4 regions of the Pseudomonas sp. rhizo66 genome follow, and region 4 is predicted to be linked to each of the others. Evidence: riboswitches for the same ligand, from Rfam matches in the RefSeq annotation. Region 4 holds a riboswitch; each other region holds the start of a gene.
The links. A riboswitch is a leader RNA that binds a small molecule or an ion and turns the genes downstream of it on or off. The one in region 4 is predicted to bind cobalamin.
Positions count from the first base shown of each region.

Region 1: it holds a riboswitch for cobalamin, as region 4 does, so the genes downstream of both, QZR14_RS00260 (CbtB domain-containing protein) here and QZR14_RS24445 (ABC transporter substrate-binding protein) in region 4, are expected to answer to the same signal.
Region 2: it holds a riboswitch for cobalamin, as region 4 does, so the genes downstream of both, QZR14_RS19420 (TonB-dependent receptor plug domain-containing protein) here and QZR14_RS24445 (ABC transporter substrate-binding protein) in region 4, are expected to answer to the same signal.
Region 3: it holds a riboswitch for cobalamin, as region 4 does, so the genes downstream of both, cobW (cobalamin biosynthesis protein CobW) here and QZR14_RS24445 (ABC transporter substrate-binding protein) in region 4, are expected to answer to the same signal.

Region 1 is NZ_JAUJWZ010000001.1:75,948-79,360, reverse strand. Features, by position in the region: gene QZR14_RS00275 (sugar phosphate isomerase/epimerase family protein) at 1-116, shown strand, start outside; gene QZR14_RS00270 (AzlC family ABC transporter permease) at 106-798, shown strand; gene QZR14_RS00265 (hypothetical protein) at 791-1,117, shown strand; cobalamin riboswitch at 1,152-1,373, shown strand; gene QZR14_RS00260 (CbtB domain-containing protein) at 1,497-1,694, shown strand; gene QZR14_RS00255 (CbtA family protein) at 1,706-2,404, shown strand; gene QZR14_RS00250 (cobalamin biosynthesis protein) at 2,401-2,814, shown strand; gene cobM (precorrin-4 C(11)-methyltransferase) at 2,896-3,413, shown strand, end outside.
Region 2 is NZ_JAUJWZ010000016.1:130,138-133,550, reverse strand. Features, by position in the region: gene QZR14_RS19430 (zinc-binding alcohol dehydrogenase family protein) at 1-282, opposite strand, end outside; gene QZR14_RS19425 (LysR family transcriptional regulator) at 393-1,286, shown strand; cobalamin riboswitch at 1,334-1,539, shown strand; gene QZR14_RS19420 (TonB-dependent receptor plug domain-containing protein) at 1,631-3,413, shown strand, end outside.
Region 3 is NZ_JAUJWZ010000001.1:84,095-87,507, forward strand. Features, by position in the region: gene QZR14_RS00290 (2OG-Fe dioxygenase family protein) at 1-514, opposite strand, end outside; cobalamin riboswitch at 865-1,076, shown strand; gene cobW (cobalamin biosynthesis protein CobW) at 1,176-2,246, shown strand; gene cobN (cobaltochelatase subunit CobN) at 2,250-3,413, shown strand, end outside.
Region 4 is NZ_JAUJWZ010000024.1:20,942-24,354, reverse strand. Features, by position in the region: gene map (type I methionyl aminopeptidase) at 1-101, opposite strand, end outside; gene QZR14_RS24460 (ParD-like family protein) at 98-325, opposite strand; gene QZR14_RS24455 (hypothetical protein) at 491-700, opposite strand; gene QZR14_RS24450 (Ppx/GppA family phosphatase) at 709-1,644, shown strand; cobalamin riboswitch at 1,687-1,879, shown strand; gene QZR14_RS24445 (ABC transporter substrate-binding protein) at 2,024-3,037, shown strand; gene QZR14_RS24440 (FecCD family ABC transporter permease) at 3,046-3,413, shown strand, end outside.

The DNA of each region.
Region 1 (3,413 bases), on a different contig from region 4:
TGGAAGAGTTCATTCCGCGCTTCTCCACCGAGTACTACCTGGAAAAAGCCCTGGCCTACAAGAACGGCGTAGAGCAATTGCTGGCCGGCTCGCGGCACAGCACTCATGCTGGTTGAGTCGAACCTGGCAAAACCGGCGTCGCGCAGCGAGATCGCGACCGGTATCCGCGATGCGCTACCGTTCGTCTTCTCGCTGCTGCTGACCTTCACCCTGATCGGCATGCTCGGGCGCCGCCATGGTCTGGATCTTCCGGCCATGGTGGTTTTCAGCGGTACGGTAATGGCCTCGCCGTTGCAACTGACGCTGCTGGAAACCCCGGCGCACCTGCTTAACGCCTTTGGCGTGCTGGTCTCGGCGCTGAGTATCAACTTGCGTTTTCTGGTCTTCACACTGAGCCTGAAATCCAGCCTCCAGGGCCCGGTCAAAGCGTTCGTCCCCGCCCTGGCGGTGATGGCAAATGCGGCTTTCACGTTGATGTCGATCCGCAAGGATCAGCAACCGATCAGCCGCCCGTATGCCAACACCGTGTGCTTTCTGCTGTACGCCGCCGCCCTGCTTGGCACCGTGGGCGGGTATTGCTTCGCCAGCGTGGCCGACAACGCAGTGATGGATCACGTCAGTGTGGTGATCGCGATTTTCATCAGCGCTTCGCTTGGCAAGATGGCCCGCGACCGTCACAGCTTCCATGCGCAATGGATTGCCGGCCTGGCCACCGCCGCGAGCTTGCTGTGGCTGGGCGAGGTCAGCTTGCTGCTGGTGCTCGCCATCACCGTTCTGACGAGCTATGTCTATGATTGAACCTGGTACTTTCTGGCTGTACGTACTGATTTGCGCGCTGGTTTCGATCGTATGCCGCTTGCTGCCGCTTGCCGTCGATGTCGAACGGCTTTCGGCAACTGCCCGCGCTTTCATCGATCGTCTGGGAAAATACACATCGGTGGCGATGCTCGTCAGCCTGCTGGCGGTCTCACTCTACCCTTTGGCCAGCCAGCACCTGACGGCCATGCCATGGATCCTGCCGGTGGCGTTGGCGTGGCTGCTGAGCCTGACGCGAATCAAATCCTATTATGCGTTCCTGATGGCGCTGGGGGTGTACGTCCTGCTGATCATGCGCTAGGCGCCGATTGACTCAAATCCCCCGCCCATGCTCTCCTACACAACTTGTTACGGGTGCCCTTCACAGGGTGAAACGGGAAACCGGTGAATCATGTGCTTTACTCAAGCCCATGTCAGTCCGGTGCTGCCCCCGCAACGGTAAGCGAGCGAAGCGTCAAAACCACTGTGTCAGCAAGGCATGGGAAGGTGACGCTTGCAGGTCGGCCTGACGCCAACCCCTCGTGAGCCCGGAGACCGGCCCGCAACACACAGCCCGCATTTGTGCGGCGCTGCACATAACAAACCCGCGGTGGGCGGGCGCTGTTCGAACCTCTGCGAGCCCAGCCCGCCGGGGTTTTCATGCGCTCTATTCACCCGCTGACACTCCAGAGGGAAGCGCCATGTCGATCATCAGCAGCACCGGCAGCAACACGGACAAAATCGCCAGCACCACCACCCTGAGCCAACGCCTGACCGCCGCGATCTTCGCGTCGATCCTCGGCGCCAGTCTGGTTTACTTCGCCGGTTTCTCGCACATCGAAGCGGTGCACAACGCTGCCCACGATACCCGCCACAGCGCCGCGTTCCCGTGCCACTGAGGCCTGCCGACATGATCAAGCGTATCGCGCAAACTGCAGGTTTCACCGGTCTGCTGGCCGCCCTGCTCCTCACCTTACTGCAAAGCTTCTGGGTTTCGCCGCTGATTCTGCAGGCCGAAACTTTCGAGAAATCCGAGCCGATAGCGGTTCACGAACACGCCGCTGGCGTGGCTGCGCACAGCCACGATGCCGAAGCCTGGGAGCCGGAAGACGGCTGGCAGCGCGTGGTTTCGACCACGGGTGGCAATCTGGTGGTGGCCGTCGGTTTCGCCCTGATGCTTGCGGGCCTGTACACCTTGCGCGCACCGACCAAAACTTCACAGGGCCTGCTCTGGGGCCTGGCCGGTTACGCGACGTTCGTGCTTGCTCCTACCTTGGGCCTGCCGCCTGAACTGCCCGGCACCGCTGCGGCCGATCTGGCTTCGCGGCAAACGTGGTGGATCGGAACGGCTGCTTCAACCGCTGCCGGCCTGGCCCTCATCGTGTTCAGCCGTCACTGGCTGATGAAACTGCTGGGCGTGGCAATCCTCGCCGTGCCGCACGTGATTGGCGCGCCGCAACCGGAAGTGCATTCGATGCTCGCCCCCGAAGCACTGGAAGCTCAGTTCAAAATCGCTTCGCAGTTGACCAACGTCGCGTTCTGGCTGGCCCTGGGCCTGATCAGTGCCTGGTTGTTCCGCCGCAAAAGCGATGGCCAATACCCCGCATGACCGATGACCGCGCAGTGCCGACCCTGGTCGTCGGCCTGGGCTGCCAGCGTGGCTGCCCGGCCAGCACCCTGCGCGCGTTACTCGATCAAGCGTTACAGGCGCATCGCATTGAGCTTGAGGCGGTGAAGGCGCTGGCCAGCATCGACTTGAAGCGTGACGAGCCGGGCCTGCAAGAACTTGCTGCACAACTGGCCCTGCCCTTGCTGTACTTCAGCAGCGACGAGTTGGCCAGTTACCAACAGCGGCTCAGTCACCATTCGCAAATCGCTTATGAACGCACCGGTTGCTATGGCGTCGCCGAAAGCGCGGCACTGGCCCTCGCCGAACAGCTGATTCAGGCCCCGGCAAAACTGCTGATTTCCCGGCAGAAATACGCTCAGGCCACGCTGGCATTGGCCGGCGCGGCGTAAAATCCCGATAATCCTCGCCATTGATCATGAGCGTTGTTCATCTGCAACGCGGTCGTGCCCTCTTTTACTCAGGATTCAACGATGACCGTCTACTTCATCGGCGCCGGCCCCGGCGACCCGGAACTGATCACCGTCAAAGGCCAGCGGCTGATCCGCAGTTGCCCGGTGATTATCTACGCAGGTTCGCTGGTGCCGGCGGCGGTGCTCGATGGCCATCAGGCGGAAACGGTGGTAAACAGCGCCGAACTGCATCTGGAACAGATCATCGAACTGATCAAGACCACGCATGCCAAGGGCCAGGATGTGGCGCGGGTGCATTCCGGCGATCCGAGCCTGTATGGCGCGATCGGTGAGCAGATCCGTTACCTGCGCGAGCTGAATATTCCGTTCGAGATCATTCCCGGTGTAACTGCCACCGCAGCCTGTGCGGCGTTGCTTGGCGCGGAACTGACCCTGCCGGACGTGTCGCAAAGCGTGATTCTGACCCGCTACGCCGAGAAAACCGCGATGCCGGCAGGCGAAGAGCTGGGCAGTCTGGCGCAGCATGGCGCGACCATGGCGATTCATCTGGGCGTTAACCATTTGCCGAAGATTCTGGT
Region 2 (3,413 bases), on a different contig from region 4:
GCGGGCAAGGGAGCCTGCGTAGAACACTTCGTCGCCAGGCTGAAACAGCGTCACTTCAGCGCCGACCTCGCGGACGATGCCGGCGGCATCCCAGCCGAGGATTTTCGGTTCTTTGGTGAAAGTGCCGGCGCGCACTTTGGTATCGACCGGATTGACCGACACGGCTTGAACCTCTACGAGCAAATCCCTTGGGCCGGGAGTCGGCACCGGGAGGTCGATGTCCTGCAACGACTGCGGATCCTCAATGGGCAAGGCGTGTTGTGTGAAGGTGATGGCTTTCATGGAAACTCGCTGTCTGAAGAGCTGATGTGCTCGCTTGTCGCCATCTTCGACTTCCCAAGCACAAAGAAAAACCAGCAGAATGCGCCAACACTTTCACTGCAGGAGTGAAAATGATCCGCATTGATGATCTTGGTTTGTTCACCCGCAGCGCCGCGCTGGGCAGCTTCACCGCTGCCGCCCTTGAGGCGGATTTATTGCCCGGTCAGGTTGCCGCGGCGATCAAGCGACTGGAGCGTGAGCTGGACGTGCGCCTGTTTGCGCGCACCACCCGCAGCCTGCGATTAACCGCCGAGGGCGAGCAATACTTGCCCACCGCCCACTCGGTGCTGGAGGCGCTCAAGCAAGGCAAGGAAAACCTGCGCGGTGAAACCGCCACGTTGCGTGGCGTGCTGCAAGTGACGGCGCCGTCGGATCTGGGGCGCAACATTTTGCTGCCGTGGCTCACGCTGTTTCGCCGCCAGCACCCGGAGCTGACCTTGCGATTTTCCCTGTCGGACCAGATGGCCGACTTGTTTCGTGACCCGGTAGACGTGGCGATTCGATACGGCTCGAATGAAGATGCCAACTACGTGGCGCTGCCGCTGGCACCGTGGAACCGGCGAGTGCTGGTCGCCGCACCGGAATACGTGGAGCGCCACGGATACCCGCAAACGCCGGTCGATCTGCACAACCACCCTTGCCTGCTCTACCAGCAAGGTGGCCGGATCTACGACAAGTGGAGCCTTGGCAGTGAAACGATCCAGGTCTCGGGACCGCTGTTCAGCGACGACGCCGACATCGTGCGCCGCTGGGCGTTGAGCGGCGAAGGCATCGCCAACAAATCCTGGCTGGACGTGAGTGCAGACGTGATCGCAGGACGACTGGTCGTGCTGCTGAAGGATTTTCCCGGCAATGCCTCACCGTTGAGCCTGGTGTGCCCGCATCGCAAGCAGATCACCCCGGCGGTGTCTCAGCTTTATACGTGGTTGAGTGGCCAGTTTGTCGCTCTGGAACGCATTCAATAGACTTCCTCCGTTGGTTGACACATTGACGAGACGCTCGTCGAATGTTCAGATGCCGGCCAGTTTCAGGTGTCCCATGCCGCCGTGCATGGGGTGAAACGGGAAACCGGTACGTTCTTTTCGAACAAGTCCGGTGCTGCCCCCGCAACGGTATGCGCGTGATGCTTTCAATACACCACTGTGGCCACACAGCCATGGGAAGGTGAAAGCCTCGATACGCGCGAGCCCGGAGACCGGCCTGGAAAGTGTTTGGCAAAATCCTGCGGTGGGCGGGCATGGGCCGGTATTGGCTGTGCGCGATGCCTTCTCTTGCATGCTCTTCTGCGAAGATCCTTTTCGAGAAGACAATGATTCGACCTTTCTACACCTCGGCTCCAACGTTCTTGTGCGGCTGCCTGTTCAGCCCTGTGCTGCTGGCCGACGACGCGCCACTGCAACTCAATCAGCAAATCGTTTCTGCACCGTCGGTGGAGTCCACCACCGTCGCCGACATGGCCAGATTCGGCAGCAAGGTCGAGATCGTCAGCCGCGAGCAGATCGAACGCGCCGGCCCCAGCGCCGATGTCAGCCGCGTGATGCAGATGTTCATTCCCGGCTTGTATGTCGCGCCGAAAAACGGCCCGTTCGACTACGGCACCTATTCGCTGCTCGGCGGGCGCAACGACGACACGCTGATCCTGCTCGACGGCGTGCGCCTGAACAATCGCCTGTATGGCGGCCTCTATCTGGACACCCTGCCGGCCAACGCCATCGAGCGCATCGAAGTGCTCAAGGGTGGCCAGAGCCTGTTGTTCGGCACCCAGGCCGTGTCCGGCGTGATCAATATCGTCACCCGCAGCCCGCAGTCGCGCAAAGCCTCCGGCGAGGTGAATCTAGGCGTCGACAGCTTTGGCGGCACCACCGAAGACGCCCGCGTCGAGAATATCTTCACTAACGGCTTTGGCGATCTCGGTCTGCTGGCGTACGTCAGCCACAACGTCTCCGACGGTTACCAGCCGTACCGCAACCGCGACCTGAAGAACGTCAGCGAGAAAAAACGCGCCTACGAAGTCACCACGTTCGGCGGCAAGGCAATTCAGTCGTTCGAGGATGATTCGCGACTGGAACTGTTCTACCAGTACGCCGACGCCAACCTCGACTTCGCCCGCCCGCTGGACAATCACCAGACCAACAACGACCGCGTGCAGCAGATCGCCACAGCGACCTTCGAACAAACCCTCAATGAACGCCTGAGCTACTTCGTCAAAGGCCATATCAACGACTGGGACACACGTTATACCCGCGTCAACAACGTCAATGGCAGCGGCACCAGGGTCATTAATCACAACGACTATTGGGGCTTCACCGACTGGGGTGTGCAGGCCGAAGGCAAGGCTCAATTGCCCGGCGGCCATGTGCTGGTGTTCGGCACCGACAATCAATGGTTCAAGGGTCAGGACGATGTGTTGATCATCGACAACGACAAGGCCGAAGCCCACGCGTTCTACACGCAACTGCGGCCGCAAATCGACGCCCTGCCCGACTGGCACCCGAGCATCGGCGTACGTCACGAAGCCATGAGCGGCGGCGACGGCGCCACGGTCGGCATGCTCACTTCGCTGTATGACCTCAACGACAACTGGTCGGTGCGCGGCCAATACGGTAGCGCCTACAAACTGCCGAACGCCGAGCAACTGTTCGTCAACGAGCCGGGCGACGAGATCGGCAATCGCAACCTGAAGCCGGAAAAAAGCCGCAACGCTGAACTCGGTGTCGACTACAAAGGCCTCTTGCTGGACCGTGAATTCAGCGCCAGCGTGACCCTGTTCAAACGCAAGATCGATGACCTGATTACCCTTGACGACATTCACTGGGTCAACGGTGAAGGCCTGGTGCGCATGCGTGGTTTCGAGGCCGACGCCAAGCTCGCGCTCAACGATCGGTGGAGCCTGCAAGCGGACATGACCCGCAACCTCACCGAATCGCGCAGCGGTGTGACCCTCAACGATATCCCGAGCTTCTTCGCCCGCTCGCGGCTGGGCTACGAATCGGAAAACCGCCTGTGGGGCGCCGGCGGTGCGATCCGTTACATCCGCGACATCAAGAGTTCCAAGCAAGTCGAATACGGCAATTATTCCGTGGTTGATGCCG
Region 3 (3,413 bases), on a different contig from region 4:
GCCCGTCGCGATGTCGGCCCTCAGGGGTGGCCTGGCCAGCATTGCCTTGATCGCAGAGGATACGGAACTGATGGCAGGTCACGAGCCAGTCGCGCGGGCCCAGCGCCATGTCCATCAGTGCCAGGTCGGCGGCCAGCAGTGTCTGCAGAACCGGGGAGTCAATGAACGTCGCCTCGCAGCGGGTGTAGGTGCGCTGCACCCCGCCCAACAGCGGGTTGTCGGTCTCGGCTTGAAAAAAGTGGCAGTCTTGCAGCGCCGTCCACTGGCGTTCCCGTTGGCGATACTGGAACTTGCAGATGCGTCGTTCGCGAAGACCGTTCTCTGCGCTGAGATACGCGTCGGTATGCAAATGCTCCCAGGTTGCATTGAATGCCCGGCATGCTTCGCGTCCCAGCAGTGCTACATCCAATGCTGGATAATGGGCGCTGTGCGCATAGTGGCAATTGCGCAGTAGTTCGGAAAGTTCCTTTAGTCCGGCATCACTTGCAAGCCGTAACGCGTTACCGGCACTCATGTTGTGGATACCCATGGGTGCAGGAAAGAAACAGGCAGGATCAAATACTGATAATAATCAGCCATGCAAGAAATCCTTTCTTGAGAGACTCATAGTCCTTGTGCGAACTCATCGTTCATATCTTGTATTGATTTATCAATTTGGTTTTTGTAAAGATATGTAATCGAATGCACGCGGCCGCTCTATTTCAGGGTTTAACGCGGTGGTAGTTTTCTTATGTAACGGATAGGGCATGTAAGACATAACTTACAACTACTTTTTAAGTGAGAAGTGTTCGCGATCATTAGATGAAAAAGTTGGTGCCCTTATAACCACAATGATCCAGGCGTTGACCCGCCTGCCGTGCATGCGTAGCCTTGCGCATTCGAGGTTCTCCGGCGTATGCCGGAGCTAAGAAGGGAACGCGGTCAATGCCGCGGCTGCCCCCGCAACTGTGAACGGTGATGTTCGCTGCCATGCCACTGCCAGCTCAATCGATGAGCCAGCGGGAAGGCGCAGCCAACGCCAGGCCCAGCGCCTGAACGCCGTCAGCCAGGAGACCTGCCTCGTCACAGATTCTCACTACAACCGGGCGGGGTGATCCGGTGGCGAATGCTTCCGGCGCGCACGCGCGTTGCCGGTACTCGTCCCGTATGCCCGCCGCTTGCCAAAGGGCATACCGATGAAAACACTGGCCAAACTCCCCGTCACCATCGTCACCGGCTTCCTTGGCTCGGGCAAGACCACGCTGCTGCGGCACATGCTCGACAACGCGCAGGGCCGTCGCATCGCGGTGATCGTCAACGAGTTCGGCGAGTTGGGCATTGACGGTGAAATCCTCAAGCAATGCACCATCGGTTGCACCGAAGAAGAAGCCACCGGCCGCGTTTACGAGTTGGCCAACGGCTGCCTGTGCTGCACCGTTCAGGAAGAGTTCTTCCCGGTGATGCGCGAACTGGTTGCCCGTCGTGGCGACCTCGACCACATCCTCATCGAAACCTCGGGCCTGGCCCTGCCAAAACCGCTGGTGCAAGCCTTCCAGTGGCCGGAAATCCGTAGCGCCTGCACCGTTGACGCGGTGATCACCGTGGTCGACAGCCCGGCCGTCGCTGCTGGCACCTTCGCCGCGTTCCCGGATCAGGTCGATGCCCAGCGCAAACTCGACCCGAACCTCGATCACGAATCGCCGCTGCACGAATTGTTCGCCGACCAACTGGCCAGCGCCGACCTGGTGATCCTCAACAAAGCCGACCAGACCAGCGCGCAAGACCTCGCTCGTGTCCGCGCCGAAGTCGCCGAAGAGCTGCCGCCAGCAGTGAAAATCATCGAAGCCAGCAACGGTCGTCTGCCGCTGGACGTGCTGATCGGCCTCGGCGCCGGGTCCGAGGAACACATCGACAGCCGTCACAGCCATCACGATCATCACCACGACGGTGATGACGACCACGATGACCACGATCACGACGCTTTCGATTCGATCTCCATCGAACTGCCGCAAGCCGACGAAAGCCTGCTGCTCGACGCCCTGACGCAACTGGTGGTTCAGCACGGTATCCTGCGTGTCAAAGGTTTCGCGGCCATCCCGAACAAACCAATGCGTCTGCTGATCCAGGGCGTGGGCACGCGTTTCGACAAGCATTTCGACCGTCAGTGGGGCGCCGATGAAGCGCGCGTCACGCGTCTGGTGCTGATCGGCCAGGAACTCGACGCCGCCCGACTCGAAGCGCAACTGCGCGCCGCGCTCAGCGTTTAAGCCATGCACCTGCTCAGGACCCAGCCCGGCGGTTTCGTCTCGGATGACAACATTGCCGACCTTGGCCAAACCCCCGCCGAGCTGGTGATCCTGTGCAGCGGCGACTCCAGTCTGGCGCTGCTCGCCGAGGCCGCGCAGCAATTGCCCGAGGATTACCCGAGCCTGCGTCTGGCCAACCCGATGCAGGTGCAGAATCACGCTTCGGTCGATCTGTACGTCGACGAAGTGCTGCGTCATGCCAAGGTCATTCTGATTTCGTTGCACGGCGGCATCGCTTACTGGCGTTACGGCGTCGAGCGTCTGGTCGAACTGTCTGAGCGTGGTGTGCAGCTGATTCTGGTGCCGGGCGATGACCGTCCTGATCCGGAACTCAGTGACTTGAGCACCGTCAACGCCGTGGATCGTGATCGCCTCTGGCAGTTCTTGCGTCAGGGTGGCCTGGGCAATGCGCTGGATTTCTTCCGCTGTCTGGCCAACCGCTGGCTGGCTCGCGATTATGCTTGGGAAGAACCGCAAACCCTGCCGCGCACGGCGATTTACCACCCGAACAAAACCACCGCCGCACTGAGTGACTGGCAAGCCGAATGGCTGCCCGAGCACCCGGTCGCGGCGGTGTTGTTTTACCGCTCGCATCTGCAAGCGGCGAACACTGCGTTTATCGATGTGTTCTGCCAGCGCTTGCAGGCGGCGGGGCTGAATCCGCTGCCGATTGCGGTGGCCAGTTTGAAAGAGCCCGGCTGCCTGGCGGTGGTCGAGGACTGGCTGGACGAGGTCGAGGCCGGGGTGATTCTCAACACCACCGGGTTTGCCCAGTCCAGTCCTGAAGCGCCGCACTTGCGGCCGTTTCGCCGCAACATCCCGGTGATTCAGGCAATCTGCGCGCAGGACAACGAGCCCGGCTGGCGCGACAGCGAGCAAGGCCTAGGGCCACGGGATCTGGCCATGCACATTGCCTTGCCGGAACTCGACGGGCGCATCATCAGTCGGCCGATCAGTTTCAAGGACCTGGCCTGGCGCAGCGAGCGCAGTCAGTCCGATGTGGTCTGCTACCGCGCGCAACCCGAACGCATGGATTTTGTCGCCGAACTGGCGCGGCGCTGGATCGATCTGGCGCGGGTGCCGAATGGCGAAAAGCGCATCGCGCTGATCCTCGCCAATTACCCGACT
Region 4 (3,413 bases):
ACATGCGGCACCAGCATGGCCAGCACTTCAGCGGCGAGTTTGCCGGCAGCGCGCGATTGCGCGATCTCGGCCGGGGTGTTGATCTTGATCTGGTTTCTCATGCGCTGACGGCTTCCTGAGTCAGTTGTTGCAGATCCAGCCCGCCGTTCTGTTCGGCGCGGATCAGCAAGCGGCAAATGGCGCTGTGGTCGAGGTTGGGGTGCAGTTCGGCGAGCATGCCGATGCGCATCCAGTGCTCGGCCTGCGCGTTGATCGAGCGGCTGAGGGCGTTGCTGGAGATACGCAGGTTCTCGTGCATGTCCTCTGAAATCTTTACGATGCCCATATATGGATCCGATACGATGTGTATATGGATCGTATATTAGCCAACCTCTATTGAAAATTGCAAATACGCCCCCTGTAGGAGCTGCCGAAGGCTGCGATCTTTTGATCTTGCTGATGATCGTTCCCACGCTCCGCGTGGGAACGATCAGGCGGGGCAGGCCCTCGCTCAAATTTCAGGCAAAAAAAAGCTGCCAAATCTGGCAGCAAAAACTTTAAGAACACGCGATGTATTGGCCTCAGCATAGACGCCGGATAATGACAGTGTCATGACAGCCGCAAATTCATTCAACCGACCCTGCCCCGTCATCAGGATGTCATCAAGATCACGGCAGAATCCTCGCAAACCGTCTTGAGCCTTCGGGCGGATGCTCTGCAAGGATTCCCATGAAAGACGACGCCTCGCTGTTTGCCGCCATCGACCTGGGTTCGAATGCCTTTCGCCTGATGATCGGCCAGTCAGTACGCAGCCGAAAAGGCTTCATGATTCAGGAAGTGAAAACCCTGCGCGAGCCGGTGCGCCTTGCCGAAGGCTTTGACGGCGGCGCACTGGATGCGTTGGCCCTGGATCGCGGCTGGCAGGCGTTGGCGCGGTTCGGCAAGAAGCTGCGCGGCTTCGAGGCTGGCCGAGTGCGTGCGGTGGCGACCAGTGCAGTGCGCGAGGCGGACAACGCGCAACTGTTTCTCGCCAGTGCCGAGCGGCATCTGGGGTTTCCCATTGATGTCATTTGCGGCCATGAAGAGGCGCGACTGGTCTACGCCGGCGTGACCCATGCCTTGCCCTGCGCCGAGGACCTGCGCCTGGTGGTCGACATCGGCGGAGGTTCGACCGAACTGATCCTCGGCCAGGGTTCACAACCGTTGCTCACTGAAAGCATCGCCATCGGCAGCGGCACCCTGAGCACGCGGTTCTTTCGCGGCGGCGATGTGTCTGCCGGCGCGCTACAGGCGGCCGAACGCTTCGCCATCCTGCAGTTTGAAAAAGTTGCCCGACGCTACCGTGCGCAAGGCTGGCAGCAGACCATTGGCTCTTCCGGCACCGCGCGCATGCTTGCCAAAGTGCTCAAAGCCAATTGCCTAAACGACTTCGGTCAGGACGGCATCACCTACGGCGGACTGCTGCGCCTGTCGCTGCTGCTGTTGAAGGTGAACAACGTACAACAGCTCAAGCTCGCCGGCCTGCAACCGCACCGCCAGAGCATTTTGCCCGGCGGTCTGGTGTTGATGCTGGCGGCGTTCAAAGTGTTCGGCATCGCGCAAATGCTGCCGTCGGAACCGGGCCTGCGTCTGGGCGTGTTGCACGGTTTGATGAGCCAGCACTGATCCTCGCCGCGACAGATTCGTCTCCCCTTCAGCGGCTTGATCGACTACCATGCCGCCGCTGGTTCCCGAACGGGACTAATAGGGAATCCGAGATGCTTGCACAGCATTGATCGGAACTGCCCCCGCAACTGTAGGTGCCGAGCCTGCTCCACGACTGCCACTGGGTGAACCCGGGAAGGCCGGAGCCAGGTGATGACGCATCAGTCAGGAGACCTGCCGGCACAGTGACTACTAACCGGCGGGGTGTCCGGGAAGGACATCGTGCCGTGCGCGTCTTCGATTGCTGCCCGGCCTTGCGCGGTTGCCCTGACCGCGTTCGATGGTGTGTTTCCAGACCGTACTCTCCCGCTCCCCGTACGGTTCCCTCGGAGACTGCCCCATGCTGCTGCCCCGCATTGCCACCCTCATCACCGGCCTGAGCCTTTGCGCCCTGGCGCAGGCGGCACCGACTGTCTATCCGCTGACGATCGAGAATTGCGGCAGCACCCTGACCTTCCCGCAGGCCCCGACGCGCACCGTGACCATCGGCCAGGCCGGCACGGAAATGCTCTACGCCATGGGTCTGGGCGACAAAGTCGTCGGCACTTCGCTGTGGTTCAACAACGTGCTGGACAAGTACAAGGCGCAGAACGACCGGATCGAGCGCCTGGCCGACAACGAGCCGAGTTTCGAATCGGTGATCGGCAAGCGCCCGCAACTGGTCGCCGTGGAGCTGGAATGGATGGTCGGCCCGCAAGGTGCGGTGGGCACTCGCGAGCAGTTTCATGAGCTGAAGATTCCAACGTATCTGCTGCCCTCCGATTGCGAAGCCAAGGACAACCTGGTCGGCGCCGATGGTACGCGGCTGGCTCCGTTTCGCATCGACACGATTTACAAGAGCGTGAGCCAACTGGCGCAAATCTTCGACGTTCAGGAGCGTGGCCAGCAGCTCAATGATCAACTCAAGGCCAGCCTCGCCAAATCGATCGCCACCGCCCAAGGCAAACAGCTCAAGGATGCCAGCGCGCTGGTTTGGTTCTCCAGTGCACAAATGGACATCGAGCCCTTCGTGGCCGGACACAAAGGCGTTCCCGACTTCATGCTCAGCACCCTCGGCGTGCGCAATGTGGTGGCGTCCGATGAAGAGTGGCCAACGGTCGGTTGGGAAACCATCGCCAAGGCCAATCCGACCTTCCTGGTCATCGCGCGCATGGATCGTCGACGCTTCCCCGCCGACGACTATGAAAAGAAACTCGCCTTCCTGCGCAGCGACCCTGTCACGCGCAACATGGACGCGGTGAAACACAACCGCATCATCATTCTCGACGCCATGGCCCTGCAGGCGAGCCTGCGCATGTTCGATGGCATCGAGCAATTGGCCACGGCCATCAACGGCTATGACCTGTCGCAATGAGTGCCAGCCTGATCCGCACGCTCCTGGCCCTGGCGACCCTGTTGATTGCAGTGATCGCCGGCGTGGCCATTGGTGAAACCTCGATTGAACCGGGCGTGGTGTGCCAAGTACTGGCCAACAAATTATGGGGCGCCGGGCACGTGCTCGACCCCATCGATGAAGGCATCGTCTGGAACTACCGCCTGACCCGCGCATTGGTCGCGGCGGCATGCGGTGCCGGGTTAGCCACCTGCGGAGTGATTTTGCAGTCGCTGCTGCGCAACCCGTTGGCCGATCCGTATCTGCTGGGCATTTCTGCCGGCGCCTCGACCGGGGCGGTAATGGTGGCGCTGCTTGGCGTCGGTGCCGGGTTGATCTCGCTGTCGGTCGGTGCCTT